DNA from 2 places in the Variovorax sp. 05L425 genome. Region 1 is predicted to be linked to the other one. Evidence: riboswitches for the same ligand, from Rfam matches in the RefSeq annotation. Region 1 holds a riboswitch; the other holds the start of a gene.

The links. Region 1 has a riboswitch for glycine ahead of gcvT (glycine cleavage system aminomethyltransferase GcvT). Riboswitches for the same ligand answer to the same signal wherever they lie in the genome.
Region 2: it holds a riboswitch for glycine, as region 1 does, so the genes downstream of both, AC1DN9_RS07955 (D-amino acid dehydrogenase) here and gcvT (glycine cleavage system aminomethyltransferase GcvT) in region 1, are expected to answer to the same signal.

The regions. Positions count from the first base shown of each region.
Region 1 covers NZ_JBFTNY010000002.1:234,388-249,635, reverse strand. Annotated here, with positions in the region: gene AC1DN9_RS03390 (flavin-containing monooxygenase) at 1-91, opposite strand, end outside; gene AC1DN9_RS03385 (hypothetical protein) at 115-399, opposite strand; gene AC1DN9_RS03380 (flavin reductase family protein) at 667-1,296, opposite strand; gene AC1DN9_RS03375 (DUF3014 domain-containing protein) at 1,380-2,276, shown strand; gene AC1DN9_RS03370 (RNA polymerase sigma factor) at 2,283-3,587, opposite strand; gene AC1DN9_RS03365 (YciI family protein) at 3,588-4,004, opposite strand; gene AC1DN9_RS03360 (YciI family protein) at 4,044-4,466, opposite strand; gene AC1DN9_RS03355 (DUF4124 domain-containing protein) at 4,643-5,212, opposite strand; gene AC1DN9_RS03350 (hypothetical protein) at 5,453-5,833, shown strand; gene AC1DN9_RS03345 (hypothetical protein) at 5,847-6,080, shown strand; gene AC1DN9_RS03340 (HugZ family pyridoxamine 5'-phosphate oxidase) at 6,134-6,592, shown strand; gene gcvP (aminomethyl-transferring glycine dehydrogenase) at 6,618-9,530, opposite strand; gene gcvH (glycine cleavage system protein GcvH) at 9,569-9,946, opposite strand; gene gcvT (glycine cleavage system aminomethyltransferase GcvT) at 10,008-11,171, opposite strand; glycine riboswitch at 11,219-11,329, opposite strand; glycine riboswitch at 11,345-11,444, opposite strand; gene AC1DN9_RS03320 (ABC transporter permease/substrate-binding protein) at 11,531-13,045, opposite strand; gene AC1DN9_RS03315 (alpha/beta fold hydrolase) at 13,225-14,013, shown strand; gene AC1DN9_RS03310 (ROK family protein) at 14,035-15,129, shown strand; gene AC1DN9_RS03305 (dienelactone hydrolase family protein) at 15,143-15,248, opposite strand, start outside.
Region 2 covers NZ_JBFTNY010000005.1:108,495-123,742, reverse strand. Annotated here, with positions in the region: gene AC1DN9_RS07985 (VOC family protein) at 1-112, opposite strand, end outside; gene AC1DN9_RS07980 (DUF2946 family protein) at 190-546, shown strand; gene AC1DN9_RS07975 (TonB-dependent receptor) at 648-2,963, shown strand; gene AC1DN9_RS07970 (copper chaperone PCu(A)C domain-containing protein) at 2,989-3,888, shown strand; gene AC1DN9_RS07965 (PhaM family polyhydroxyalkanoate granule multifunctional regulatory protein) at 3,954-4,721, shown strand; gene AC1DN9_RS07960 (FIST signal transduction protein) at 4,765-6,033, shown strand; gene AC1DN9_RS07955 (D-amino acid dehydrogenase) at 5,994-7,316, opposite strand; glycine riboswitch at 7,405-7,510, opposite strand; glycine riboswitch at 7,515-7,615, opposite strand; gene AC1DN9_RS07950 (FAD-dependent oxidoreductase) at 7,642-8,913, opposite strand; glycine riboswitch at 8,969-9,075, opposite strand; gene AC1DN9_RS07945 (helix-turn-helix domain-containing protein) at 9,213-9,947, opposite strand; gene AC1DN9_RS07940 (hypothetical protein) at 10,071-10,913, shown strand; gene AC1DN9_RS07935 (MFS transporter) at 10,939-12,891, shown strand; gene AC1DN9_RS07930 (phosphatase PAP2 family protein) at 12,902-13,564, shown strand; gene AC1DN9_RS07925 (YiaA/YiaB family inner membrane protein) at 13,668-14,153, shown strand; gene AC1DN9_RS07920 (hypothetical protein) at 14,192-14,650, shown strand; gene AC1DN9_RS07915 (DUF2145 domain-containing protein) at 14,743-15,248, shown strand, end outside.

The DNA.
Region 1 (15,248 bases):
GGCCCGGACACAGCCGCCGCAGATGAGACGCCGCCCCGATGCCTGACAGGCCGGCGCCGACGATCAGCACGTCGACGAATTCATCGGCCATCGTTCGGTGATCTGGCGCGTGCCTCAGCCTTTCGCTGCGCCGTCACGGCGATTCGCGCCCAGCGCATAGACGACCGGCTTTTCATCCGTCACCTTCGGGGGCGCCGCCCCGCTGTCGCCGACAGGCACGTGCGAGGTGCCGTAGACCTCCCGCTCCAGTCGCTTGGCGCGGTCCGCATACATGCGGGCGAGGGCGCCGTGGTGTTCGGCGGCGGCCTGGTGCTCGATGCGCGCCAGATTCGCCTCCTCGAGCAAGGTCATGATGCGTCGCAAGTGGCCGTTTCGGCCGTGCTGAAAAATGCTGAACATCGGATTCCTCCAATCAATGCAGCGCTGAGGAAGCTGTTTTAACTTCAATCGCCCGGGCCGTGTGGGTCAGCCGACCCAACCATTGACGTAGTCCTACAGGCCGATGACCGTTCGCCTGACAAGGCAGTAAATTGGAGGGCGTTGCCCGCGGTCAGCGGTCGATGGGGGTCAGGCGTGCCAGCACAGTCGCCTCCATCTCGGCTGCCCAGTCGGAATCGGGAATTTCGATGCGCAGCAGCAGACGGTAGCGGCCTCGGCTGAGCCGATCTACATCTCGTCGATGGCGGTGCTTCGCATCTCGCCCTGAGCGGCGAGCGAATAGCGTTCGCGCGTCTTCACATAAAAGCTCGCACCGAATCGGCCGACCGGAAAGTAGTGCTGCAGGCGAACGCGCCACGCGTCGGTGTCGATGAGTTCGTCGCGCGCGTGCATCCAGCGCACCTGGCCGATGAAGATTTGCCGGCTCTCGGTTTCCAGCGTTTCCCATAGCGTGCATTCGAAGGCGACCGGTGCCTCGGCAATGCGCGGCGGCTTCACCGCATGGCTCGGCAGGGCGGTGAAGCCGACGATGTCGAGTTCGCTCACGTGCGGCGGGTGACGCTCGCCGCAACGGTGCATCTGCTCGGCGATGTCCTCGTCAGCCAGGTGGATGACGAACTCGCCGGTCCGCACGATGTTGGCGGCGGTGTCTTTCAATACGCCGTCCTGCAGCCGGTTGACGCTGATCATCACGATCGGCGGCTCCTCGCCGAGCATGTTGAACATGCTGAAGGGCGCGGCGTTGACGACGCCGTCGGCCCCCAGCGTGGTGACCAGCGCGATCGGTCGTGGCACGATCAGGCTCGCCATGAGCTTGTAGCGTTGGTATTCCGTCAGTGTCGAGAAGTCGATGTTCATGGTGTTCTCGTGGGCGGTCACAGGGCGTTACGGCAAGCCGTGCCGCAGTAGTTTCCAATGGACAGGGAAAGGAAGATTGAAACATGCCCCAACGGGACCCAGCAGAATTCAGGCCAGCTCGCGAATCCTCGATGTGGATTCCCGCGATCGTGGTCGTCGCGATCCTCGCAGCCTCCTTCGCGTGGTGGCGCTGGTCGCTGCAGAAAGAGACGCCACCCGAAGCTCCGCCGGTTGCAACAGCACCGCAGCCCCAACCGGCGCCGCCCGACGTGCCCGCGCCTGTCGCGACGGGGCCGCAGAACCTGGTCGAGCCCCTGGCCGAGCCCGACAAGACGCTCCCGCCCTTGAACGACGCCGACGCGCGCGTGACCGGCGCGCTCACCGACCTGCTGGGCAAGAAGGCGGTCGTGTCGTTTCTCCAGACCGACGGTTTCGTGCGGCGCGTCGTCGCGACGGTGGACAACCTGCCGCGCACGCAAGCGTCTTCGCGCCTGTGGCCGGTGCATCCCACGCCGCAGCGATTCGAGACTCAGGGCGATGGCGAGGTCAAGACCATCGGTATCGACAATGGCAGCCGCTACACGCCCTTCGTGCTCTTTGTCGAGTCGGTCGACACCGCTCGCGCGGCAGCGCTTTACGCGAAGCTCTATCCGCTGTTTCAGCAGGCGTACGAAGAACTGGGCTACCCGGGCCGCTATTTCAACGACCGGCTGGTGGCCGTGCTGGATCACCTGCTGAAGACGCCGGAGCCGGCGGGGCCGGTGCAGGTCAGGCTGACCGAAGTGAAGGGCGAGTTGAAGGACGAGGCGGTCTCCCAGACCCCCTGGTTGCGGTATGAATTCGCCGATCCGCAACTCGAATCGCTGTCCGCGGGCCAGAAGATCCTGATCCGCATGGGTCCGGTGAACGAGCGGCGGATGAAGGCCAAGCTTGGGGAATTTCGCCGGCTCGTCGCGACCGGCGCCGTCGCGAAGAAGTAGGGGACTTCAGTCGGTGGCCGTGTCGCTGCCGGTGCATGCCAGCGCCCGCATCAGCAGCAGCTTGCGTTCCCGGGCGTTGCGCGTGAGTTCGGCGGCACGCTTGAATTCGGCGCGTGCTTCGCGCTTGCGGCCGAGCTTGGCGAGCAGGTCGCCGCGCACGCTCGGCAGCAGGTGATAGCCCTGCAATTGAGGCTCCGAAAGCAGCGTGTCGACAAGTTCGAGACCGACGGCCGGGCCGAAAGCCATCGACAGCGCGACGGCACGATTGAGTTCCACGATGGGAGAGGGCGCGAGCTGGGCGAGCGCCTCGTAAAGCGCGGCGATGCGCGGCCAGTTCGTGTCCGCGGCGGTGCGTGCACGCGCATGGCAGGCGGCGATCGCGGCCTGCAGCGCGTACGGGCCGAGCGCTCCGCCGAGCTTCTCTGCGCGCTCCAACGCGGCGAGGCCACGGCGAATCAGCAGGCCGTCCCAGCGTGCGCGGTTCTGGTCGAGCAACAGGATCGGATCGCCCTGCGCATCGACGCGCGCCGAGGCGCGCGAAGCCTGGATTTCCATCAGCGCGGCCAGGCCGTGGACTTCGGGTTCGTCCGGTACCAGTTCGGCCAGGATGCGGCCGAGGCGCAGCGCTTCCTCACAAAGCGCGGGTCGCATCCAGTCGTCGCCGGCCGTGGCCGAATAGCCTTCGTTGAACACGAGGTAGATGACCTCGAATACCGAGGACAGCCGGGCCGCGAGCTCGTTCGCGCGAGGCGCCTCGAAAGGTACGCGCGCCGCGGCCAGCGTGCGCTTGGCCCGCACGATGCGCTGGGCGATCGTCGGCTCGGGCACGAGGAAGGAACGCGCGATCTCGTCCGTGGTGAGTCCGCCGAGCAAGCGCAGAGTCAAGGCGACCCGCCCTTCGCGCGGCAGGACCGGATGGCAGGCCGTGAACATCAGGCGAAGGATGTCGTCGCCCACCTGGTCGTCGAGCGCCGCGTCGACCGCCTCGGCGAAATCCGACGCCGCCATGGCGTGCTGCGCATCGAGTTCGCGACCGATTTCCGCTTCCTTGCCGGCGTGCAGGCTCCGCTTGCGCAGGAGATCGATGGCGCGGTGCTTCGCGGCGGCCGTGAGCCACGCGGCGGGATTCTCGGGAATGCCTTCGCGCGGCCACTGTTCGAGTGCAGCGACCAGCGCGTCCTGCGCAAGTTCTTCCGCCACGCCGACGTCGCGCACCATGCGCGCGAGCGCACCGATGATCTTGGCGGATTCGATGCGCCAGACGGCATTGAGGGCGCGATGCGCCTCGTCGGCGGGCGCGATCGACGTCATCTATTTCCTCTCGCGGAGGAGCGCTTCATGCCTGCGCATCTCGGGCGTGAACTCGGCGCCGAAGTCCTCTGGTTCGTAGATCTGGCGCAACTCCAGCTCGACATGGCCGTCGCCGTCGATGGGCGGCCAGCGCTTGACCCACTCGAGCGCTTCTTCCCTCGACTTGACCTGGATCAGGGTGAAGCCGGCGACCAGTTCCTTGGCTTCCGCAAAGGGGCCGTCGATCACCGTCGGCTTGCCCGCATTGAACTTGATGCGCGCTCCCTTCGAGCTGGGCTGGAGGCCCATGCCGTCGAACATCACGCCGGCCTTGATCATCTCTTCGTTGTACTTGAGCATGTCGGTGACGAGCTGCTCGGTGGGCATCATGCCGGCTTCGGTGTCCTTGTCGGCCTTGCGAATGATCATGAACTTCATGTCTGGATCTCCTGGGTGTCTTCTGGATGCGTCGCGAGGTCAGGCTTTCTTCGCGGCGACTTCCGCGAGCAGGCGCTCTTCCTGCTCCCTGAGTTCGGGCGTCAATTCGGCGCCGAAGTCGTCCAACTCGAAGACCTGGCGCAGCTCCACTTCGGTGTTGTCGTCGAAGGGCGCGCGCTTGAGCCATTCGATGGCTTCTTCCCGCGAGCGCACCTGCCAAAGCCAGAATCCGGCCACCAGTTCCTTGGTTTCGCTGAAAGGCCCGTCGATGACCGTGCGCTGCTTGCCGGAGAAGCGCACCCGTGCGCCCTTCGAACTCGGGTGCAGCCCATCCATCGCGAGCAGGACGCCAGCCTTGACCAGCTCCTCGTTGTACTTGCCCATGTCGGTCAGCATCTGCTCCGTGGGCATTGCGCCTGCTTCGGATTCCTTGCTGGCCTTGACGATCACCATGTATCGCATGTCGTTGCTCCTTCGAGGTTGCGAGTCCGGTTGCCTATCGATATGACGGCGATTTTCCGGCCTCTGCATGCACGTCGAAGCAGCGACGACGAAATCGACAGGCTCGACGCCTGCCGCTGTAAAAAAATGTTGTTCAGCCGGCAAGGCGCGTTTTCAGCGCCGTGCCGTCCGCCGGTTCAGCGGCAGACCACGGTCGTTCCCACCGGCTGGCAGGTTCTTCCATCGATGCTGCGAAAGCGGTCGAGTTGACCGGAGTGGGTGAAGTGGTTGCCCTGCGTGTCTTCGCAGGTTCTGGATCCGCAATTGCGGATGCGCGGCCGCATGTCGCGTGGCCGGGACGGGCGGGAGATGCCGGGCGCGGGATACAGCCCGTCGTCGATCACGATCGAGTCCACGCCGCGATCGCTCCAGCGCGAGTCGCTCGGCAGCGCGCTGCCGCCATTGCCGTCGCGGCGGCCGTCGATGATGATGGGGCCCGAAGGTGCTTGAGGCGGGATTGCCGCGACCTCCCTCGAATCGCCTGGTGGAGCGCCGGCGTCGATGCTCTGTTCGGGCCGAGGGTCATTGGGCCCGCGCACGACGCTGACCGGCTCCACCGTCGACACGCGCGCCACCTTCTTGGCGCCCGCCGGGCATGTGCCATCGGTGTAGCTCACCCTGCCCGCCGCGTCCGCGCAGCGGATCACGTCGGCGCCGGCCATCGGGCCGACCGCGAACAGAACCGCAAGAAGGACAAGGTTGCGCATGGTGCGTCTATTGTGTTCCTTCTGCGAGACAACAACACGCGAAGTGGGACGAAAGTACTCACCGAAATCTGGGGCTTCAACCCTTGATCGACGCGCTTGACATGCCTCGACGTCGCAGCGCACGATGCATCGCAGCCGGAAGAAGAGCATCCAATCCGGCTGTATGCGTGCGCGGCCGGGCATGCGTGCCGTGGACCGCGATGTGTCCATTCACACGAGGGGAATCCGTTGGAGAACGCAATGACATCGAAACTGCAAGTACGTGCGACCCTGTCGGCGGCGTGCATGGCTCTGGCGCTGACGTGCGTACCAGCCAAGGCGGCCGAAATCCCGGTTGTGACCGGCGAGCAATGGACTACGTCGAACCCCGCCGTGAAGAAGGCGTATCTCGTGGGGCTCGCCAATCTGGTTCAGGTCGAGGCGGCCTATTCGTCGAGAAACCCGCCGAGCGATGCCCAGAGCTTCATTCCGCGACTGGCGAAGGGAATGCAGGGGCAGACGCTGGACGGCGTGAGTTCCGGCATCGACAAGTGGTATGCGGCGAACCCCGACAAGCTCAAGCGTCCGGTGCTCGACATCATCTGGTTTGAAATGGCCGTTCCCGGTCTTCAGAAGAAGTGAAAGGAAACGGATCATGAAACGACTCAACTGGACACTGGCCGTGGCTGCCGCGGTGCTCGCCGTGGGCTGTACCGACATGACCCCGCAGCAACAAGGAACGATGAGTGGCGCCGCCATGGGCGCGGCGGCCGGCGCAGGCATCGCCGCGATCTCCGGAGGCGACGCCTGGACCGGTGCGGCCATCGGCGGACTTGCGGGTGGTGTCGCCGGCAATATCCACGGTGGCAGGCAGCAGCAACGTTGGTGAGCGATGGGCAACGCGAGGCCACGCCGCCTCGTGAAGCCAGGCTGACGCGAGAGATGCGGGCCCTCTTGAAGGCCCGTCGCACCGCTGCCCTGGGGACCATCGATGACGATGGCTCGCCCTTTGTCTCGATGGTTCCTTTCGCCGTGGAGCCTTGGCAAGCTTGCCTTGTCATCCATGTGAGCGGACTGGCCGCCCACAGCCGGCATCTTCAACAGAGGCCGGGACTGTCGCTTCTCGTCACGGCGCGCGAGGTGCATGGCAAGCCCGTGCATGCCTTGCCGCGCGTCACCCTCGATGGGGCGGCGGGACGGCTGGAACCCGGCAGTCCCGAGTGGAAAGCGTGCCGTGACGCGTACCTGAAGCGATTTCCCGAGGCCGAGCCCATGACACAGCTCGGCGATTTCCGGTTCGTCGCCATTCGCGTGACAGGCGGCCGGCACATCGCCGGATTCGGAGCAGCGCGAGATGTCGACGAGGAAGAGATCCGACGCGTCTTGCGCGCGATGAACTGAACCCGTCGGCCCGCGCGCGTTCAGCTCAGCGAGCGGCCGCCCAATCGCCCACCGGCACGCAACTGCAGAACAGGTTGCGATCGCCGTAGACGTTGTCGACTCTTCCGATCGGCGGCCAGTACTTGGCGCCCTTGAGCGTCGCGAGCGGGAACGCGGCCAGTTCGCGCGAATAGGGTCGCGTCCATTCGCTGCCGAGCAGGCTGGCGGCAGTATGGGGTGCGTTCTTGAGCGGGTTGTCTTCCTTCGGCCAGACGCCTTCCTCGATGCGGCGGATCTCGCCGCGAATGGCGATCATCGCGTCGATGAAGCGATCGAGTTCGGCGAGCGGTTCGCTTTCGGTGGGTTCCACCATCAGCGTGCCGGGCACGGGGAAGCTCAGGGTCGGTGCATGGAAGCCGTAGTCGATGAGCCGCTTGGCGACGTCTTCGGCGGTCACGCCGCTGGCATCCTTGAGGGGACGCAAGTCGAGGATGCACTCATGCGCGACGTGGCCATTCGGACTTGCGTAGAGCGTGGGATAGTGATCCTTCAGGCGCGCGCTGATGTAGTTGGCGCTGAGGATCGCGGTCTCGGTCGCCGCCTTCAAGCCGGGCGCGCCCATCATGCGGCAGTACATCCAGCTGATCGGCAGCACGGCCGCATTGCCCAGCGGTGCCGCCGACACCGCGCCCACGCCGTGTGAGGCGATGCCGCCCGTCGCATGGCCCGGCAGATACGGCACCAGGTCCTCGACCACGCACACAGGGCCGACGCCCGGACCGCCGCCGCCATGGGGAATGCAGAAAGTCTTGTGCAGGTTCAGGTGACTCACATCGCCGCCGAACTCGCCGGGCGCTGCCACGCCGACGAGCGCATTCATGTTGGCGCCGTCCACGTACACGCGACCGCCGTGCGCATGCACGATCTCGCACAGCTCCTTCACACGGGTCTCGAAGACGCCATGGGTGCTGGGGTAGGTGATCATCACCGCGGCCAGCTTGTCGCCATGGGCACCGCATGCGCGCTTGAGGTCGTCGATGTCGACATTGCCTTCGGCATCGCAGGCCGTGACCACCACCTTCATGCCGGCCATGTGGGCACTGGCCGGATTGGTGCCGTGCGCCGAGAAGGGAATCAGGCACACATCGCGATGGCCTTCGCCCCTGGCTTCATGAAAGGCCTTGATCGCAAGCAGGCCCGCGTACTCGCCCTGCGAGCCCGCGTTGGGCTGCAGGCTGATGCCCGCGTAGCCGGTGGCTTCGCACAGCCATGCGCGCAGCTGCTTGTCGAGTTGGGCATAGCCCTGGAGCTGTTCAGCCGGCGCGAAGGGATGGATGTTCGCGAATTCGGGCCAGGTGATCGGGATCATCTCGCTCGTCGCGTTGAGCTTCATGGTGCAGCTCCCGAGCGGGATCATGCTGCGATCGAGCGCGAGGTCCTTGTCGCCGAGGCTGCGGATGTAGCGCAGCATCGCGGTTTCGCTCTTGTGCGTGTTGAAGACCGGATGCGTCAGGAATGCGCTGGTGCGGCGCAAGTCCTCGGGGATGCGCGAGGCGATCCGGCCGGCGAGTTCGTCGAAACGCGGCATCGGCGTGCCCGCGGGCACGAACAGCGCCCAGAGCGTCTCGATGTCGGCGCGCGTCGTGGTTTCGTCGAGCGAAATGCCCAGGTGGTTCTGCACGCGCAGACCCAGGTTGATGCAGGCGGCCTCGGCGCGTTCCACGATCTTCGCGGTGTCTTCGCCGGTCTTGACGGTGAGCGTGTCGAACGCCGTCGCGTTGATCAACTCGCGGCCCATCTGTTCGAGACCTTGCGCGAGGATCGACGTGAGTGACGCGACGCGCTGCGCGATGCGACGGATGCCCTCGGGTCCGTGGTAGACCGCGTACATGCTGGCGATCACCGCGGGCAGCACTTGCGCGGTACAGATGTTGGACGTCGCCTTCTCGCGCCGGATGTGCTGCTCGCGTGTCTGCAGCGCGAGGCGGTAGGCGGGCTCGCCGTGCGTGTCGACGCTGACGCCCACGATGCGCCCGGGCAGCGAGCGCTTGAATTCGTCGCGGCATGCCAGGTAGGCGGCATGCGGGCCGCCGTTGCCCATCGGCATGCCGAAGCGCTGTGTGCTGCCGCAGACGATGTCCGCATCCCATTCGCCGGGCGGCGCGAGCAACGTGAGCGCGAGCAGGTCGGCCGCTACGCAGAAGGCTGCGTCGAACTGGTGCGCGTGGCCGGCGAGCGGTCGCAGGTCGTGTACGTGACCCGTCGTGGCGGGGTATTGCGCCAGAACGCCGAAGAATTCGCAGCTCGCCATCAGGTGGGGCAGGGTCTCCGACACCGTGCTGACCCGTACCTCGATGCCCAGCGGCGCCGCGCGCGTCTTGATGACCTCGATGGTCTGCGGGTGGCAGTCGCCCGATACCAGGAACACGTTGCTCTTGCTCTTGACGCTGCGGCGCGCGAGCGTCATCGCCTCGGCCGCCGCGGTGGCCTCGTCGAGCATCGACGCATTCGCGATGGCCATGCCTGTCAGGTCACAAACCATCGTCTGGAAATTGACCAGCGCCTCCATGCGACCTTGCGAGATTTCGGCCTGGTAGGGCGTGTAGGCGGTGTACCAGGCGGGGTTCTCCAGCACGTTGCGCAGGATCACGCCTGGCGTGTGGGTGCCGTAGTAGCCCTGTCCGATGAAGCTCTTCGCCACCTTGTTCTTCGCGGCGATGGCCTTGAGTTCGGCCAGCGCGTCGGCCTCCGTCACCGGCGCAGGCAAGCGCATCGGCCGCGTGCGCCGGATGGCCGGCGGCACGATGCCGTCGATCAGTTCGGCCCGCGTGGCCGAGCCGATCGCCGACAGCATTCGCGATTCGTCAGCAGCTTCGATGCCAATGTGGCGCGCAATGAATTCCTCGGCGTTCTCAAGCTCGCTGAGCGAAGGGAAGAGGGGCAGGACGGGTGTCGACATGGATGGAGGGCTCAGGAGGGCAGGGGACCGGGGTTAGTTCAGTTTTCGGCTGCGAACTTTTCGTACGTGGTGTCGTCGAGCAGGCTTTCGAGTTGCGTCACCTCGCTGACGCGCACCTTGAAGAACCAGCCTGCGTCCATCGGCGCGCTGTTGGCGAGCGAGGGGTCGGCGCGCAGCGCTTCGTTGACTTCGGTGATTTCGCCGGAGACCGGCATGAAGACGTCGGCGGCGGCCTTGACCGACTCGACCACACCCGCGACCTCGCCCTGGGCGAAAGTCTTGCCCACTTCAGGCAGATCGACGAAGACCACGTCACCCAGTGCGTCCTGCGCGTGGACGGTGATGCCGACGGTGACGAGCGTCGCGTCCGCTTCCTGGCGAACCCACTCGTGATCCTTGGTGTACTTGGTGGTCATGAACAAAAGCTCCTTGAGATAAGAAATCGGAACGAAATCGGCAGGACTTGAAGATCGGGTCTCAGCCGCGGAAATAGCGCGCCGGGACGAAAGGCATGGTGCTGACTTCCATCAACACCGGCTTGCCGCGCACCATCGCCTGGATGCGCGTGCCGGGCTCGGAATAGGCCAGCGCAACGTAGGCCATGGCGACGGGCCGGTCGACTGTGGGGCCGAGCAGTCCGCTGGTCACCTGGCCGATGGCGAGGCCTTCGAAGGATTCGAGCAGCGTGCCGTCGCGCACCGGAACACGCTCCAGCGCGACGAGGCCCACGCGTTTGCGCTTGAGGGTGTCGTGGTCGAGATGGCCCGCCGTGCCGTCCGCGGCAGTGAGTTGCGCCAGCACCTTGGCCGCGCCCGGGAAGCCGCCTTCGCGCGCACCACCGGAACGTCGCACTTTCTGCATGGCCCAGACGAGCGAGGCTTCGACTGGCGTGGTCGTCTCGTCGATGTCGTTGCCGTAGAGGCAAAGCCCGGCTTCGAGCCGCAACGAATTGCGCGCTCCCAGGCCGATGGGCTTGACCTCGGGTTGCGCGAGCAGCAGCCGCGCAAGGCGTTCGGCGTCCGCGGCGCCGACGGAGATCTCGAAGCCGTCTTCGCCGGTGTACCCGCTGCGGGTCACGAAAGCCGGAATGCCGCCGATCTGCACGGCGCCGCCGGTCATGAAGACAAAGCGCTCGACGCCGGGCGACAGACGCGCCAGCGTCGCGGCAGCCTGCGGTCCCTGAAGCGCGAGCAACGCGTGGTCGGGCATCGGCAGGACCTGGCAACGGTGCCCGATCTTCGCGGTGATGTGCGCGATGTCGGCCTGCTTGCAGGCGCCGTTGACGATCACGAACAGCGAGTCGTTGCCCTCGTTGAAGAACATCAGGTCGTCGAGGATGCCGCCGTCGTCATTGAGCAGCAGCCCGTAGCGCTGCTTGCCGGGCGCCAGGCCGATCACATCCACCGGCATCAGCGTCTCGAAGGCGGCCGCGGCATCGGGGCCGGACAGGCGCAACTGGCCCATGTGGGAAATATCGAAGAGCCCCGCAGCCTCGCGCGTGTGCTTGTGTTCGGCCATGAGGCCCGCCGGGTATTGCACGGGCATCGAGTAGCCGGCGAAAGGCACCATGCGCGCGCCGAGTTCCACATGCAGGGCGTGAAGCGGGGTCTTCAGAAGATCGTCAGTCGATTCGGAGGCCAAGGCTCTCTCCAAAAGGGGGCAGTCCAGATCCATGACCGAAGCCATGGGCCACCCCTGCTGTCCGCTTTACCTGAGAGATTCACCCCACGATCGGGGCTTGCTCCTTCGGTGGACGAGTCCGTCGTCGCGACGGGTCGTCTCTCTCCAGCAAGGAAACGCCCTGAATGCGGGCGCTTCGCCAGTCCTTTTGCCTGAGCGTTCGGGCCCGCGCTTCGATGGGACCTGCGCCTTCGGCGGCCCCGACGCGGCGGGGCTCTCTCCTGACTGCGCGAGTGTAAGGGATCGAAGGCGTGCCCAACGGCGAATTCAGTGAAGTTGCTGCACCGGAAGAAGCCTGTCGATGCGTTCAGTTTCAAGTTTCAGTATTTGCGACGCATCAGGTATTCGATGCACTCGAAGAATGCCTCGCTGAGCAGGGCCAGCACCGCCGCGGGTATGGCCCCGGCGACCAGCAGTTCGCGATCGTTGAGTGCCAGGCCGGTCACGATGCGTTCGCCGAAACCGCCCGCGCCGATGAAGGCCGCAATCGTCGCGGTGCCGATGGCGATGGTCGTCGCCGTCCGCACGCCGGCAAGGATCGTGGGGAGTGCCAGCGGCAGCAGCACCACCCGCAGGGTCTGGCCGCCGGTCATTCCCAGTGCGGTCCCTGCCTGCCGCAACCCGACCGGGACTTCGGCCAGGCCGGTGACCGTGTTCCGCATGATCGGCAAGAGCGAATAGAGCGTGAGCGCGATCAGCGCCGGCACCAGGCCGATCGCGCCGACGGCCGAGATCAGGATCGCCAGCAGTGCGAGCGAGGGAATGGTCTGCAGCAGGCCCGTGAGCCCCAGGACGAGCGCACGCGCGTTCAGGTGCGGAAAAACGAGGACTCCTAACGGCACCGCGATCAGGATGGCGACGCCGACCGAGACCGCCACCAGCAGCAGATGCTGACGCGCGAGGCGGACAAGGTCGGGGCCGAACAGCTTGGCGAGGAAACCCCGTGCCGCGGCCTCCTTGGGGAGGGCGGAGCCGGTTGTCTTGGCGGCGGGTGCCTGGGCGACGATCTTGCTCTGCGCCAGGAAGTCACGCGCGATCGCGTCGAACGCCACGCCCTGCAATTCGGCACGCGCATTCATTGCGATCATGGCGTGCTCGTCGACGCGGCCTTCGAGTTTCTGCAATGCCGCCCACGCCTTGGGCAATCTTGTCGGCACGTCGAGCCGGTAGAGCACCACCGCGTCGTAGCGAGGGAAATATTGGCGGTCGTCCTCGAGCACACGGAGGCCGAGATGATCGATCTTGGCGTCGGTGGTGTAGATGTCGGTGACGTCGATCTGCTTCGCCGCGATGGCGTCGTAGGCGAGCCCATGATCCAGCCCCGTCGGCGTCTGTGTGAAACCGTATCGAGCAGCCAACCCTTGCCAGCCGTCGGCGCGGCCGATGAATTCGTTCGACAGTCCGAGCTTCAGTTCAGGATGGCTGGCGAGGTCGCTCAGGCTTCGCACGCCGAGGCGGTCCGCATCGGCCGCGCGCATGGCGAGCGCATAGCCGTCGTTGAACCCGAAGGGAATCGCCGCGCCCAGGCCCAGCGGCCGGAGCGCCGCGTTCATGTCCTCGAGCGTCATCGACTGAGGGCTCTTGAGGATCTCCAGGGCGATGGTACCGGTGTATTCGGCATAGAGATCGATGCTGCCGGAACTCAAGGCCTCGTAGACGATGGCCGTGTTGCCGAGTCCCTGCCGGACCACCGGGGGGGTGGCGGTATGCGGCGCCGCAGTCTGCGCGAGAACCTCTGCCAGGATGTACGACTCGGTGAATCGCTTGGAGCCGATGCGAAGCCCGTCGGCCCCGCCTTGCGCGTGCGACGGCGTGGGGTTGCCCAGAAGGCCCATAAGGCCCAGCAGGCCCAGGCAGGCCAGGGTGGTGACCCAGATTCGGCGCAGTGGACGCATCGACCCAGTGTATCGGCGTCATGGCGGCGAGGACCATCCGATGCACAGGCTCCTTCTCCTACAAAGGATGGTGCGCCGTGCCGATGCTGCACTGCAGCGGATGAACGCAGAATGAACAAGTGCGGATCAACTATGTTCGACGCGGTGAAGGCAAGCCCCTGTTGCTGGTCCATGGCCTTGGCGGCACCTGGCGGTCGTGGCGGACCGTGCTGACGCCGCTGGCCGCACAGCGCAGTGTCGTGGCGATCGATCTGCCGGGTTTCGGCAAGAGTCCGGAGCTGAAAGGCGAAGTCTCCATTCGCACGATGTGCGACGCGGTCGCTCAGTTTCTGCATGAACACGACTTGGTGGGCATCGATGCCGCCGGCAGTTCGGAGGGGGCGCAATTGATTCTGGAACTGGCGCGGCGCGGCGGCGTGCTGGGGGCGGTCGTCTCGTTGGGGCCTGTGGGCTTCTGGGAAGGATGGGAGCGCCACGCCTACCGGGCCTCCGTCTGCCTCTCGTGGCGGCTGGCGCGCGCGCTGCAGTTCGCGATGCCCGCGATCACGACGCACGAATGGTCGCGCGTGCTCCTGCTGAGGCAGGTATCGGCCCAGGCCGCCGGCCTTTCGCCTTCGATGGTTCTGGACGAAATGCGCAACTGGGCCTCGGCATCGTCGTTCAGCATGATGCTGAAGAGCCTGGTGCAAGGGTCGCCGCAGGAAGGCGTGGCGGCCGGGAGCCTGGACAAGCAACTCGTGATCGGCTGGGGGCGCTTCGACCGGATCTGCTTCCCGAGGCAGGCCGCTCGCGCGCAGGCGCTTTTCCCCGATGCGCACATCCATTGGTTCGAGCGATGCGGCCACTATCCGCATTGGGATGCGCCGGAGGAAGCCGCACGCCTGATACTTGCGACCACGGCCGACTGAACGGCGCATCCGGGAAACACGATGGCAAAAGAGAAAGTCGAAAAAGACGCGCATCCTCTGCCCGACGTGCACGGCGCACGCGAACTGCCTTCGGTCGTGGTCGAGGGCTACAGCCTCCAGTTGCGCGACAAGGACGGCTTCATCGGCGACCAGGCCAGCCAGACCGCCTTCAGGGAACTGCTGGAACGCTGGCGCCGTCGTCGCCGAAAGAAGGGAAACGACCCGCTGGGCGGTCTTCATTCCACGGAGATGAGCAAGAAGATGCTCGACCAGGCGCTCGGCGAAAAGGCGTCCGAGGCGGCGGACGTGGTCCACGCGGTCATCGAGGAATTCGCGGAAGAACTGGCCTGGGTGATCGATCGTTTCATGCGCCAGCCGTCATGGAAAGGTGTCGAGCGCGTCGTCATCGGCGGCGGCTTCCCCGAAAGTGACGTCGGAGAGCGGGCGATCCTGCAGGCGGCGGCCATGTTGCAGGAGATGAATCAGTCGGTGCAATTGGGGCGCATCAGCCATGCGACAGACGATGGCGGCCTGCTCGGTTGGGTGCACCTCGTGCCGCCGCCGCTGCTGAAGCGCCGCGACGCCATCCTGGCGCTGGACATCGGCGGCACCAATGTGCGCTGCGGCATCGTCAAGACGCGGATCAGACGTTCGCCCGACCTCTCGCACGCCAAAGTGATCCACCGCGAAAAATGGCGCCATGCCGACGATGGCCCGAGCCGCAAGGCGCTGGTCGACCGGCTCGCGAAAATGCTTGAAAAGCAGATCCGCTATTGCAAGAAGAAAGGCATCCGACTCGCGCCGTTCGTCGGCATCGGTTGCCCCGGGCTGATTCGCAAGGACGGATCGATTTCACGCGGTGCGCAGAACCTCCCCGGCGACTGGGAGAGCGAAAACTTCCATCTGCCGAGCGAGCTGTGCAAGAGGCTCCCGCTCATCGACGGCGACCCCACCGTCGCGCTGATGCACAACGACGCGGTCGTCCAGGGGCTGAGCGAGTTGCCCTTCATGCAGGACGTGAAGCGCTGGGCCGTCCTGACCATCGGCACCGGGCTTGGCAACGCGAGCTACACCAACAAGGCCAGCAAGGCCAGCAAGGCGACCGCAAAGCGTTGAAGCGGCTGAGCCCTCAGGCGAGTTCGCGCCCGAAGAATCGCACGGTGCGATCCCACGCACGCTGTGCCCACACGGCGTCGTATTGCGTGATCGGAATGCGCCCCGGGCCTTGGGCGTCT
Region 2 (15,248 bases), on a different contig from region 1:
AGTCCACCCAGGTGTCGGTGCTCCGGCCTTCGGCGCAGCCGAGCGCGCCGCCGTAGAAGCGCCGCGCCTCGTCGAGGTCGCGGACGTGGAAGGCGAGGTGGAAGATGGACATGTGACTTTCTGTGTCGAATCGTTCATTGTCCACAAGCCGGGGGCGGATGGCGAGGGGGTGATTGATAATCCCTGCCGATGTCTCCACTGCGCCGCGCCCACCGCCTGATCAGCTTCGTGCTGATGTGGTTCGTGTTGTCGCTGGGCGTGGCGATTGCATCTCCGGTGGTTCATCCCCAGGCCATGGAGCTCCTCTGCTCCAGCGCCGGTGCGGTCAAGGTGGTCGTGCAAACCGACGACGGCCTCCAGGAGATGGGCGGCGCCCACATGGACTGCCCGCTCTGCCTCTTGGTCGGCGCGCCGCCGCCGACGCCGATCGTCGCCCTGCCTTCGATCCAGCCGCTGGGCCATGCCGTCCAGCCGATACCGGCCGCACGCATCGCCGTGGCCACCGCCGCGCCGCTGCCGGCGCGCGGACCTCCAAGCCTCCTCTGACGTAATTCCGGCCTTGCCGCGCGTGGCGCCATTTCGGGTGCGCCCGCGCCGGCTTTCCGCAATTCGTCGGCGCCACGGACGGCGCCGAGGAGCACTTTTCGATGAACAACAAAGCAATGCTGTCGCTCGCCTTGAGTACGGCATTCCCATGGTTTTCGGGGCCGGCGCTCGCGCAGGCCGCCGACGATGCGCCCGAACGCGTCAAGTCGCTGGGGGTGGTGACCGTCACCGGCGGCCAGCCGACGTCATTGCCGACCCAGATCCCGACCACCATCGAGGGCATCACCGGCGAGGAGATAAAGACGCGTATCAACGCCACCGACAGCGAGGACGCGTTGAAGTACTTCCCCAGCCTGCTCGTGCGCAAGCGCTACATCGGCGACTACAACCACGCGATCCTCTCGACGCGCGCCTCCGGCACCGGCAACAGCGCGCGCTCGGCGGTCTATGCCGACGACATCCTGCTGTCGAACTATCTCGGCAACGGCATCGCCAACGGCACCAACTTCGCGCCTCGCTGGGGCCTGGTCACGCCCGAGGAGATCGAGCGGGTGGATGTGATGTACGGGCCGTTCTCCGCGGCCTATCCGGGCAATTCCGCCGGCGCCGTGGTGGACTATGTGACGCGAATGCCGTCGCAACTCGAGGCCCACGTCAGCACGGGCTTCCAGTCGCAGCCCAACAGCCTGTACAACACCCACCAGACCTTCAACAGCTGGCAGGGCAGCGCGTCGCTGGGCAGCCGCAGCGGCGACTGGTCGTGGTGGATCGACGTCAGCCGCGGCGACAGCGAAAGCCAGCCGCTCACCTTCACCACCGCCACGGTGGCATCGGGCACGCCCGGGCGCGCAGGGACGCCGGTCACAGGCTACGTGCTGGGGCTGAACACCACGAACACGCCCTGGTACATCCTGGGCACCGGCACGCAGTACCACACGATCCAGGATCACGCCAAGCTCAAGCTGGCCTACGACTTCTCGCCCACGGTAACCGCGACCTACACGCTCGGCTGGTGGCAGAACACTTCGGAAGGCCGCCCCGCGACCTACCTGAGCAATGCCGCCGGCCAGCCGGTCTACAGCGGGCTGATCAACATCCTGGGGCGCAGCTTCAATCTCGCGCCCACCGCCTTTCCGCTGACCAACGACGACCAGACCCACTACATGCAAGGCCTCTCGGTCAAGAGCAACACCAAGGGCGAATGGGACTGGGAGGTCGCTGCCAGCCTGTACGACTATTCGAAGGACCAGCAGCGCGCGCCGACGGTGGCGCCACCTCTCGCGAACTTCGGCGGCGCCGGAACCTTGCAGGACCAGGGCGGGGCCACGGGCTGGAACACGCTCGCGGCCAAGGGAACGTGGCGGCCACAGGGGATCGGTGGCGCACACATCGTCGACTTCGGCCTCGAGCGCGATGCCTACAAGCTCGGCATTCTCAAGACCAATGTCATCGGCAGCTGGCTCGATGGCCCCTCCGGAACCCTGGTCAGCAACGTCGGCGGCAACACGAAGACCGTGGCCGGCTGGGCGCAGGACAGCTGGGCCTTCGCGCCGCGGTGGAAGACCGTCCTCGGGCTGCGCGTGGAGAACTGGCAGGCGGACAATGGATTCACATCGACCGCGACCAGCAAGCTGGCCTACCCATCGCGCAACGAGACGGACGCTTCTCCCAAGGGCGCACTGGCCTACCAATGGAGCGACGACACCGTGCTGAAGGGGTCGGTGGGTCGCGCGGTGCGCTATCCCACGGTCGGCGAACTCTACGGTGCCACCACCGGCGGCGCGCTGTCCTTCATCAACGACCCTTTCCTCAAGCCCGAGAAGTCGTGGACCGAAGAGCTGTCCGCAGAAAAGGACCTCGGCAATGCGCTGGCGCGTGCGACTCTCTTCCATGAGATCACGGACGATGCGCTCTTCACCCAGGTGATTCCGGGCACGAACCCGGCGGTCTCGCGCGTGCAGAACGTCAAGCAGGTGCGCACCACCGGCCTGGAGCTCGCCTACTCGGGCCAGGACGTGTTCGTGCGCGGACTGGAACTCGGTGCGAGCCTCACCTACGCCAACTCCAAGATCGCCGAAAACCCGGCCAATCCGGCCAGCATCGGAAAGTGGCAGCCGCGCGTGCCGCGGTGGCGCTCGACGGTGTTCGCCACCTACAAGCCGGACGCCAACTGGTCCTATACCGCTGCGGTCCGCTACAGCGGCACTCAGTACTCCAACCTGGACAACAGCGACGTCAACGGCTTCGCCTATTTCGGCGCAAGCAGGTACATCACACTCGATCTGCGGGTTCGCTATCAGATCGACAAGCAATGGTCGATGGCCTTCGGCATCGACAACGCCAACAACTACCAATACTGGAATTTCCATCCGTACCCCCAGCGCACGTACACCGCTGAACTGCACTGGGATCTTTGACTCCACACTTCACGAAGGATCTGCCATGAACCCCACTCTCACCTACAAGCATCTCGCCGCCTGCATCCTGCTGACGGGCGCCGGCAGCGCCCTGGCCCATGTGACCCTGCCACCCGGCGGCGGTACAGCAGGCACCAACTACGAAGCCGCATTTCGCGTCGGCCACGCCTGCAAGGATGCGAAGAGCACGACCGGCATCGCCGTACGGCTGCCCAAGGGCTTCGCATTCACCGATGCACAGGCGCGCAAGGGCTGGAAGCTCGAAGCGCCGTCGGCCGGCGACAACGGCGGTGAAGTGCGCTGGACGGCGGAGAACCCGCAGTCGGCACTTCCCGCCAGCGAGCGGGCCGACTTCGTGGTGCGCGGCAAGCTTCCGGCCACGCCCGGCGTCCTGTGGTTCAAGGTGCTGCAGACCTGCGACAACGGCAGCGCCGACTGGGCGCAGATTCCGGCCAGTGGCAACGACACCAAGGGTCTCGAGAGTCCCGCCGCCCGGCTCGACGTGCTGGCGCCCGGCGTGGCAGCGGTCGACGTGCGCGATGCCTGGATCCGCGCATCGGTGCCGGGCCAGAGCGGCACTGGTGCTTTCATGAAGCTCAGTGCGCCGTCGGGCGCGCGGCTGGTCGGCGCCTCGACGCCGGTGGCCGGCGTGGCGGAAGTCCACGAGATGAAGATGGAAGGCGACACCATGCGCATGCGCCCCGTCGAGGGTGGCGTCGAGTTGCCGGCGCGGCAGACCGTCGAGCTCAAGCCGGGTGGCTTTCACGTGATGCTGACCGACCTGAAGCAGCCCTTGCCGAGCGGAACCAATGTGCCGATGACGCTGCGCTTCGAAGATGCCAAGGGACAGAAGACTTCGTTGAATATCAACGTGCCCGTGCTCACCGGCGCCGCGGTACCCGCGGGCGGCGAACACAAGCATTGACCCGCCCAAAAGCCCGCGTCCTTGGAGTAAGCTGCCCGGACAACAATACTCTTCCGGAGACCCTCATGAGCGACGCAAGCAAGCCTTTCGCCTTCAGTCAGTTCGTTCCCGGCTTCGACTTCCTGAGGAACCTGGCGAGCGGAAGCGCTTCGGCCGGCGCCAGTGCGGTTCCGGGTATGCCGAGCCTTTCCAGCTGGGTGGCGCCGACGCTCAGCGTCGAGGAAGTCGACAAGCGCATCCAGGAGCTCAAGACGGTGCAGTTCTGGCTCGAACAGAACGGTCACGCCCTCAAGGCGACCATCCAGGCGCTCGAAGTGCAGAAGATGACGCTGTCGACGCTGCGCGGCATGAATGTGCAGATGGAAGATCTGGCGAGCGTCTTCACGCGGCAGGCCGCCGCGGCGACGCCCGCATTCCGCGACGAGGCGCCGGCACAGGCCCCCGCACCGGTGGCCGAGCCGGAGCCGAAAGCGGCAGACAAGGCAGATTCCGAGGAAGCCGATGCGGCCGCCGCCAAGTCGAAGCGCGCAAAGGCCAAGGCTGACGGCCCGTCGGATGATGCGGCAGGCGTTGTGGACCCTCTTCAGTGGTGGGGCGCGCTCACGCAGCAATTCCAGCAGATTGCCAGCTCTGCCTTGCAGGAAGCATCCCAGCTGAAGATGCCGGCCGTGCCCCAACCGCTGTCCGATGCCATGGACCGGGCGATGGCGCCGGTATCCGGCAAGGCAGTGCGCAAACCTGCCCCTGTCGCAACCAAGAAGAGGCCAGCCGCCGGCCGAAGCGCCGTCGCGGCCGGCAAGTCGTCGACTTCGGCGCGCAAGCGGGCGCGCTGACACTGACAACCGTCGTCCCCTTCCCGCACAGAAAGCCGAGCGCATGAAGCTCTTTCCTTCCGGCCACGCCACCCATCCGCAATGGCGCATGGCTGCCGGACTCGTGCTCGCTCAACTGCGGGCGCAAATGGCGTTGCCCGACTACGCACACACGCCCACGCTGGGCCTGCTCTACATCACCGACCACTACTCTGCCGACGCGCAGGAAATCCTCGACCATCTGAGCGCCGAACTGCCCGAGATCACCGACTGGTCCGGCACCGTGGGCGTCGGCGTGGCGGCCAACAACGCCGAGTATTTCGACGAGCCGGCACTCAGCCTGATGCTCTGCGAATTGCCGAGCGATCAATACCGCGTGTTCTCCGGCGTGGCGCCTCTGGCCAATTCGGAGATGAGCGGCTTCGCGGCGAACACGGCGCTCGTGCATGCGGACCCGCGCACGCCGGAACTCGGCGAACTGATCGCCGAGATGGCCGATCGCACCGACACCGGCTACCTGTTCGGCGGTCTCTCGTCCGGGCGCGCCGGCTCCTTGCAGTTCGCGGTCGGCGGCAACGGCAACATCCCGGGACATGGCGCCGTGGGCGGCGTTTTCTCGGGGGGCTTGTCGGGCGTGGTGTTCGGCGAAGGCGTGCGTCTGGTGTCGCGCGTCACGCAGGGCTGCCAACCCGTGTCGGAGGAGCGTGAAATCACCGAGGTCGATGGCAACCTGCTGCTGACGCTCGATGGCGAGCCTGCACTCGATGTGCTGCTGGACGATCTGAACGTATCCCTCGACGCGCCCGAGCATGCGGTGGACGCGGTGCGTGCCACGCTGGTGGGGCTGGCCGAGGCCGGCAGCGACGGCGTCCGTCGTACGCGCGACCTGGGTGCCGATGTCCGGGTGCGGCACATCATTGGCCTCGACCCGACGCGTCGCGGCGTGGCGATTGCCGACGTGGCCGAAGTCGGCATGCGCTTGAGCTTCTGCCGGCGCAACGCGCAGGCCGCGCGCTCCGACCTCATGCGTGTGTGCGCCGAAATCCGGGAGGAACTGGAGCCCGAGGAGCAAACCTTGGCCACCGCGCGCGCAGTGGCGGCCGGCGAGGCCGAAGCGGCGCCGCATCCGGCCCGCCGCATCGCCGGTGCCGTCTACGTGAGTTGCTCAGGCCGCGGCGGCCCGCACTTCGGCGCGCCGGGCGCCGAGTTGCAGATCGTGCGACACGCGCTGGGCGATGTGCCGCTGGTCGGCTTCTTCGCCGCCGGCGAGATTGCGCGGCACCACCTGTATGGCTACACCGGCGTCTTGACGGTCTTCACCAGCGACGACTGAGGCTTCGTTTCTGCGCGCGCGCCGGTGAAGCTGAAATCCACCTCGGGCGCGAGACCGCTGACGATGCGTGCGATCGACTTGCCCGAGCCGCAGGCATGGGTCCAGCCCAGCGTGCCGTGGCCGGTGTTGAGGAACAGGTTCGGCAGTTTCGTCGCGCCGATCAGGGGCACGTTGCTCGGCGTCGCTGGGCGCAGCCCGGTCCAGAACTGAGCTTGCGTGGCGTCGGCGGCACCCGGAAACAATTGTTCGACCCGTCGCACGATGGCTTCGCAGCGCACGCGGTTCAGGTCGCGGTCGTAGCCGTTGAACTCCGCCGTGCCTGCAATGCGCATCCGATCGCCGGTTTCGGAGGTGTAGCGCGAGAAGACGAGCTTGAATTCGTCATCGGTCAACGACACCTGGTAGGCCTTGGGCGCGTCCACGACCGGCATCGTGACCGAATAGCCTTTGGCCGGGTAGATCGGCAGGCGGATGCCCAGCGGCGCGGCAAGCAGCGGGCTCAGGGAGCCCATGGCCAGCACGAAGGCATCGCCCCGGATGCGCTGGAACCGGCCCTCGCTATCGGTCGCTTCCACATGGTCGATCGTTCCGCCGGCCTCACGAAGAGCGGTCACGGTGTGGCTCATCAGGAAGCGAACACCTGCGGCCTTGGCCAGCGCCGCGAGTTCGCGCGCGAAGTGGTTCGCATCGCCCGATTCGTCTTCGGCGGTGTAGGTGGCGCCGGCCAGTTGCGGGCGGACGTGCGCCAGCGCGGGCTCAAGTTTCACTGCTTCATCTGCCGAGATGACGCGGCGATCGCAGCCCAATGCGCGCATCTGTTCGGCTGGCGCCAGAGCGGCGTCGAATTCCTTCTGCGTCGTATAGAAGTGCAGGATGCCCTGGGTCCGCTGGTCGTAGGCGATACCGGTGTCGCGGCGCAGTTGCTGCAGCGTTTCGCGGCTGTAGGTGCCCAGGCGAACGATCTGCTCGATGTTGTGGCGGGTGCGCGCCGGCGTGCATTCGCGCAGGAACTGCAGTCCCCAGAGCCACTGCCGCATGTCGGCGCGGAGGCGGAAGAGCAGGGGAGCGTCCTCCTTGCCGAGCCATTGCAGCACCTTCAGCGGCGCGCTCGGATTGGCCCAGGGCTCGGCATGGCTCACCGATATCTGGCCGCCGTTGGCGAAGCTGGTTTCGGCAGCAGGTGTGGCCTGCCGGTCGATCACGGTCACTTCATGGCCGAGTTGCTGGAGGAAGTAAGCCGAAGTCACGCCGAGCAAGCCGGCGCCAAGAACGATCACGCGCATTTCAAGAACCCTCGAAGGTTGCAGCGCTTGGCTCGAACGGAAACGGATGCTGTGAAAAAGAAAAGCAACCGGACCGTGCGTCCAAGTTGCCGCTCCCCCTGTCCTCGGTACCTGAGAGATTCACCCGTTGCGCCCGCAACAGGTTTGCTCCTTCGGTGCATCACGTGGTGTGATGGCTCTCCAGACGGCTCTGACAGTTGGTGCAGTACAGGCTCGTTTGTGCGAGCCGACCTGAGCGTTTATGGGAGTTTGCGCCTTCGGTGGGGCCGCCAAGCGGCCCGCTCTCCTGCAGTGCGGCGATTGTAGGGGCGCCGCGCCCGGCTGGCTACAGCCCTCTGAAGGCGAAGTCGAGTTCGGGCCGCAAGCCACTGACGATACGGGCGATCGATTTGCTCGCGCCGCAGGCGTGCGTCCATGTCGCCGTGCCCGGGGCGGTATTGAGGAACAGGTTGGGGACTCGCGTCTTGCCGACCATTGGCAGCCGATTGCGGCTCACCGCGTGCATGGCGGTTTCGAACGAAGCCTGCGCGGTGTCAGTCATGCCGGGAAACAGCGCCTCGATGCGCCTGAGGATCGCTTCGAAGCGGTCCGAGTCTGGCTCGCTCTGCTCGTCATGGCTCACGCGCACGGTGGAAGAAACCCGGAGATAGACACCGTTGGCGTTCTCGACGCGTGCGATTCGAAGCTTGCCCTGTCGGTCGTGCAGCGCGATGTGCGGTGCGTGCGCGGCGTCCCTGACCGGCATCGTGGCGATGTACTCGCGAACGAAATTCAGCGGCATGTCGATGCCAAGGTCTTCCGCATGCGGAACGCTCGATGCGCCCAGGGCGAGAACATAGGACTGCGCGCGCACGGTGGTGGGTTGTCCTTGTGCATCCAGCAGGTCGACATGACTGATGCGGCCGTCACGCGTCTTCAGCGAGACCACGGTGTGCTTCATCATGAAGCGCACACCGGCCGCGCGGCAAAGAAAGACGATGCTTGCCGCGAACTGGGCGGGATCGCGTGCCGGGTCCTCGAGCGAGAAAGTCGCTCCGGCGAGCTTGCTGCCGACGGCATGCAATGCAGGCTCCAGGCCCGTGGCCTCTTCGGCGGAGAGCAGACGTTCCTCGCAGCCGAGTTCGGACCAGTGGGGTGCGCGGGCCATGCGCCCATGGAAGGCTTGGGCGTCGGTGAAGAAGTTCATGAGCCCGTTCGAGCGCGGCCGTTGCGACATGCCGGCCTCGTCACGCAGCGCACGTGCGCTCTCGCGGCTGTAGGCGGCGAGACGCACCATGTGCTCAAGCGGGTCGCGTTTCGCCGGTTCGCCAATGGCTCGGTCGAGCAGCTTGGCGATGCGATGACGCACCTTTGCGCGCAGGCGGGACCAGCCGCCTTCTGTTCGTCGCGCATAGGCCGAATACGCTTCGGAGCGTTGCAGCGCAATCGCAGATTCGCTGGGTTCGGCCCGGCCCCGGGCCTTGGCGGCGGGGGTCGCGTGGCGGTCCACCACGATCACCTCGTGACCGAGTTGCTGAAGGTAATAGGCCGTCGTTACACCGAGCAAACCGGCGCCGAGCACAACCACGCGCATGTCCGAATCCTTTTGGGATGGCATGAACGGCGGGTGTTGGTGCTTACTGTGCAAAGCGCCGAGACCCGGGGTTCAGACTGCCGCTCCCTCTGTCTCCTTTACCTGAGAGTTTCATTCGCTGCGCCATGCAGCGGATTTGCTCCGTCGGTGCACCACGTCGCGTGGCGTCTCTCCAGTCGGCGATTGATCAATGTGAGGCAGTCACCGAACCGCTGTTGCGGTTCACCTGAGCGTTCATGGGAGTTTGCGCCAACGGTGGGACGACGAATGCGTCCGCTTTTCTGCGGGGCGAATTTTATAGAGGAAACCGGTTTCTGTGTGTTTCAGGCCCTGCGCAGACGCGTGAACAATTCGAACTCCCAGTTGCGCATGCCCAGGAGCAGGGTGTAGCCCTCCCGCTCCTTGGGCGACAGCTTCTGGTCGGTCTGGTGCTGCTGGGCGAAGTCCTGTGCAACGCGCTGCAGGCGGTCCAGGAAGGCAGGCGCCAGCGATTTGCTGATCGATCCATGCACCAACAGGAGGCCTTCGGCCGGGCCGTCGAAGCCGCCGCGGTAGTAGTCGAGCACGACGTTCTCGCGAAAGAAATCCATCACCGGGCCGTGCGGGCGCCATCGGAAGGTCTTGGCGAGCTTCAGGCGGTAGCGGTTCAGCGGACGCAACTCGATGATGCCGATGCGGTCGAGTTGCGCCAGGTAGCCGATGCATTCGGCCTCGGTGATGCGGTAGGCGGCGACGATCTGCTCCAGCGTCCATTGGCTCAGCACGCAGATGGCGAGCAGCAACAACTTCTTGTCCCTGACGACAGCTTTTTCTTGCTCGAGCGTCAGTTCCTTGAGCAAGGGCTGGGCGTCCGCCACGCGGCGGGCGAGTTCCGCGAAATCGATCTTGAGCGCCCGGCAGATCGCGTCGACCCGCGTCAGCGGCATGTCGCCCTTGGCGAGCATCCGCTTCACGCTGGATTCGGCCATGTCCAGCGACTTGGCGAGATCCGCGTAAGTCATGTGGGCGTTCTTGAGTTCGTTCTTGAGGGCGACGACCAGATCGACAGTGGTGCTCATGAGGTGGTGGTATTGCCGGCTGATACCGGGGGTGGTGAAAAAGTGCTCCGTATCGATTCTCGATGCCAGGGAGGGGGTCGGCAACCTAGATTGCGCCCATCGAGCTATTCATCGGAGTCCGTCATGCCACTGTCGTCCTTCTCCAACCGTGAACGTTGCCTCGTTTCGCTGTTCGCGCTGCTCCTTTTGGCCGCAATCGCCGGGCCGGTCCTTCCGGCCTCTGGCCTCGCCGGGGCGCCGTTCGCCGATCGCCATGCCTGGCACGGCCTGCCAAATGCGATGGATGTGTTGAGCAACCTGCCCTTCGTCGCGATCGGCATCTGGGGCCTGCGCTGGCTGCATTGGCTCGATCGCGCGCACGAAGACGCGCTCGACGCCTCACCGCTGCCCCAAGCGGGCGCTCACCTTCCCGTGAATGCGCTCGATTGCGCCTGGGTGTTCTTTGCCGGCCTGATCCTGACCGCTGCCGGGTCCGCCTTCTATCACCTGCAGTCCGATGGCATGCGCCTGGCAGCCGACCGTGCAGGCATGGCGGTGGCTTTTTCGGGCCTGGTCGGCCTGGTGGTCTGCGAGCGAGTCAGCGCACGCGCCGGATGGCCGGCCGCATGGTTCACGATGGTCGGCGGCCTGCTGGCGGCGGCCGTCTGCCACAGGACCGGGAATGCGCTGCCCTGGGCGCTGGTGCAGTTCGGTGGCATGGCGCTGATCGTGATCCTCTCGCTGGCAAAGCCGTTGAACGGCGCCATCGGGCTGAAGTTGGGCTGGGTGATCTTCTTCTACGCCATGGCCAAGTTGTTCGAGGTGTCGGATCAGGCCATCTATGACGTCACGCAGGACCTGATATCGGGTCATAGTCTCAAGCATTTGACCGCTGCATTGGCGGCGCTGCCGGTGTTGCACGGGCTCCAGGCAATGGGTCGTCAGACCCTGCGGCACAATCCGGGCGCAGCCGCAGTGACGGCTTGAGGAACCCGCCAGCCAGGCTTTGCGAATGACCACAACTGCCAACGCATCATCCTCCCCCATGCCTGATACGCATGCGCACGCCAACCAGTTCGCGCTTCTGGGCCAGCGGCGCTTTGCGCCGTTCTTCTGGACGCAGTTCGCCGGCGCGGCAAACGACAACCTCTTCAAGTTCGCCTTCACGGTCATGGTGACCTACCAGCTGCAGCTCAGCTGGATGCCGCCGGCCATGGCGGGGCTCGCGATCGGGGCGCTGTTCATCCTGCCGTTCCTGCTCTTCTCGGCCACGGCCGGGCAGCTCACGGACAAATATGACAAGACGAAGATGATCCGCTTCGTCAAGAACCTCGAGATCGCGATCATGCTGATCGCGGCATGGGGTTTCATGCGGGCGGACGCCGCGGTGCTGCTTGGCTGCGTCTTCCTGATGGGACTGCATTCCACCTTGTTCGGGCCGGTCAAGTTCGCTTATCTGCCGCAGGTGCTGGACGCGCGCGAGCTCACGGGCGGCAACGGCATGGTCGAGATGGGCACCTTCGTCGCCATCCTGCTCGGCCAGGTCGCCGGCGGCCTCCTGGTCGCTGTACCGCATATCGGCCACACCTCGGTGGCCCTGGCCTGCGTGCTGCTTGCGCTGGCCGGGCGTGGGGTGGCGCAGGCGATTCCGCGCGCGCCTGCCACCGATCCGGGGCTTCGGATCAACTGGAATCCTGTGAGCGAGACCTGGCGCAATCTCAAGCTTGCGCACGGCAACATCGTGGTTTTCCGTTCGCTGCTGGGTATTTCGTGGATGTGGTTCTTCGGCGCCATCTTCCTGAGCCAGTTTCCGAGCTTCGCCAAGGAGGTGCTGCACGGTGACGAGCAAGTGGCCTCGCTGCTGCTGGTGGTCTTTTCCGTCGGCATCGGCATCGGGTCGCTCCTGTGCGAGACGCTGAGTCGTCGCCAGGTGGAGATCGGCCTGGTTCCGTTGGGCGCGATCGGCATGAGCGTGTTCGCGATCGACCTGTACTTCGCGTCGCGCGCGCTGCCTGCGCTTGGCGATCTAGGGCTGGGCGGCTTCCTGCGCGAGAGGGCGCACTGGCGCGTGATGGCCGACCTCGGGCTTCTGTCGCTGTTCGCGGGGCTCTACAGCGTGCCGATGTATGCGCTGATCCAGTTGCGCAGCCAGCCCACGCACCGGGCGCGGATCATTGCGGCCAACAACATCCTCAATGCGCTGTTCATGATCGCCAGCTCAATCATCGCGGGCGCACTGCTGAAGGCGGGCTTCACGATCCCGCAGATCTTCCTCTTCACCGGCATCGCCAACGCGATCGTCGCGTTCTACATCTTCATGCTGATGCCCGAGTACCTGCTGCGCTTCGTGGCCTGGGTGCTTTCGCGCTTCGTCTACCGCTTCGACGTCAAGGGCGATGAACACATTCCTGCCCAGGGTGCGGCGGTGCTGGTCTGCAATCATGTGAGCTTCATCGATGCGGTGCTGCTCATGGCGGCGAGCCCGCGTCCGATCCGCTTCATCATGGATCACCGCATCTTCCGCGTACCCGTGCTGGGCTGGCTGTTCCGGCTGGCCAAGGCCATTCCCATTGCGCCGCAGAAGGAAGACCCCGTCGCCTACGAGGACGCATTCGCACAGGCGGTGCAGGTGCTGCGCGAGGGCGATCTGCTCGCCATCTTTCCCGAAGGCGCGATCACCCGCGACGGCAAGCTGCAGCCCTTCAAGGGCGGCGTGATGAAGATCCTGGAGGCCGCGCATGCCGAAGGTATCGACGTGCCCGTGATTCCCATGGCGCTGACCAATCTCTGGGGGTCGTATTTCAGCCGCGTCGAAGTGCGGGACGGGGAAAACGTCGCCATGGTTCGGCCGTTCCGGCGCGGCGCATTCAGCCGCGTGGGGCTCAACGTGGGCGACGCGATGCGCCAGGCCGATGTCCAACCCGAAGTCTTGCAGCGGCGCGTGAGCGGACTCCTGAGCGCATGATGCCCGCCTGATGCCGCTGCCCTTCCCCCATTGGTTCTGGGCCACTGTCACCTGGTTCGGTGACAGTGGCTTTCTGCTGCCTGTGGCACTGTGGATTGCGGTATGGCTCGGCGTCCGTGATACAACCCGGCCGTCGGCCTGGCGCTGGGCGCTTCTGTTCGGCTTCGGGTGCTGCGTGATCGCTTTGTCCAAGATCGCGTTCCTGGGCTGGGGCATCGGCATTGCCAAGATCAACTTCACCGGCTTCAGCGGGCACACGGCGCTCTCGGCCAGCGTGTGGCCGGTCGCATGCTGGCTGGCCGCCTCGCAGCAGGCGCATCGTGTCAGAGTCGCCGCTGCGTCGTTCGGGTTGGTGTTTGCCGTGTTCATCGGAGCGTCGCGGCTGGCGCTGTACGCGCATTCCAAATCGGAAGTGGCGGCCGGCTTCGCGCTCGGCATGGCGGTCAGCGGCGCTTTTCTCTTGTGGCAGCACCGACTGCCGCACCCGCGGTTGAGCTGGACGCTCGTGGTGCTCAGCCTGGTCACGCCGCTGGCGTTCCTGCATCCCGGCACACCGGCACCCGCGCAGGACGTGCTCGAGGTGATTGCGATGCGCCTCGCCCGAACCGACCGGATCTACACGCGCGACGATCTGCTCGCGCGCCGGTCAAAGCCGCAGGCCAGTATCGAGTAGCGATACCGGAAGCGCTGGAAGTCGCCACTGGTTCGTTAACTTGTTCCGCGAGGTTCAGGTGCGAACCATCATCCGCGCACTTTCACTTCGCCACGAGGCTTCCATGCAGACCACCTCTTCGAATGTTTCCATCCAACGCGATACGCGTGCCTGGCAGCTCCAGGTCTGGGTGTCGTTCGGGCTCGCCGTCTTCCTTTGTGCGACCGGCCTGGGCTGGCTGCCCGGGCAAGCGCTCGATCGCGCATTCATGGTGATGGGTTACGTGTTCTGCCTCTCGGCCGCCTTCGTGCTGGCCAAGTCGTTGCGCGACAACCAGCGCGGCGGCGTGCGGGCCGCCGGCGAAACGCCGATGTGGAAGCTGGTCGTCTGGGGCGGCTTCTTCACTGCGATGGGGCTGACCGGCTGGGGCCTCCTGCGGATGGAGGTCAGCGAAACCTACAAGGCGTTTCTCGGCGTGAGCTGGCTGTTCCTGATCAGTTCCGCCTTCACGCTCGCCAAGACGCTGCGCGATCGTCACGAGGCCGACCTTGCCGATGCGCGCATCCGGGGCCGTCGCGAGGCCCGCTCCGAGATTGCGGCGGCCGAATGAGCCGCCAACCTGTCCTCCACATGTCCAGGAGACCCATCATGAAGCAGTACTTCATCACGATGCTCTTTGCGCTCGGTGCGGCCTTCGCCAACGTGGCCATCCCTTTATCGGCGCATGCGCAGAGCGAAGCGTCTGCCGCCTTGTCGATGTTGCCGGTCGCCTCGGTCGTGGGCACCGCCTCGGTCGCCGGGGCCGCGGCGAGTGCCGCAGTGGCGGTACCGGCTGCGCTGTCGGTGGCCGGCGCAACGCTGACGGTGGTTGCGGTCGAGGCGTCGGTCGACGGCACCGTCTACCTCCTGGAGCGCGCATCGGACGGTGCGAGAGCCACCGTGAAAGTGCTGGGCCGCGCCGCCAATGGCTCCGCGGTCGCGATCGGAAGCACCATCACCGTCAGCGTGATCGGCAGCGGTGTCGTGCTCTCGGCGGCGGGTGAGGTGCTGGCTTTCGTGCCCAACGCGCTCGGCCGCGCGCTGCTTTACAACGAGAAGTTGTCATGAGGCGGACCCCCACCAATTTCGGGCCGTATGAGCGCGAATACCAGGCCCGCGTTTCGGTCACTCGGCGCATCCTGAAAGCAGTGGTGCAGCTGATCCTGACGGCGGTTGTCGTCGCGCTGGCCGGGACGTTCCTGTTCCCGTTGAACGCCCATGCCGGTCGATCGTGCGAGCCGGCGAAGCCCACTGCGGCGGCGGTCATGAAGGGCATGCAACTCGCCGAACGAACGGTGCAGCAGCTCGACGCGAGCGGGGCAAAGGTCGTTTTCCTGGCGCGGGCCGGACAGGACTTGAGCAAGTACGGTCTGCGCTATTCGCACCTCGGTTTGGCCTACAAGACGAACGCTGGAACCTGGCGCGTGGTCCACAAGCTCAACCTGTGCGGTACCGCGGTCGCCGCCGTGTACCGGCAAGGTTTGGGCGAGTTCTTTCTCGATGATCTGTGGCGCTACGAGGCGGCCTGGATCGTGCCGACGCCGAGCGTGCAGGCGCAACTGCTGGCGGCGCTCAACGAGTCTCCAGCGCGCATCATCCGCTTGCACACCGCGCCCTACAGCGTCGTGAGCTATGCGTGGGGCTTGAAGTACCAGCAGTCGAACCA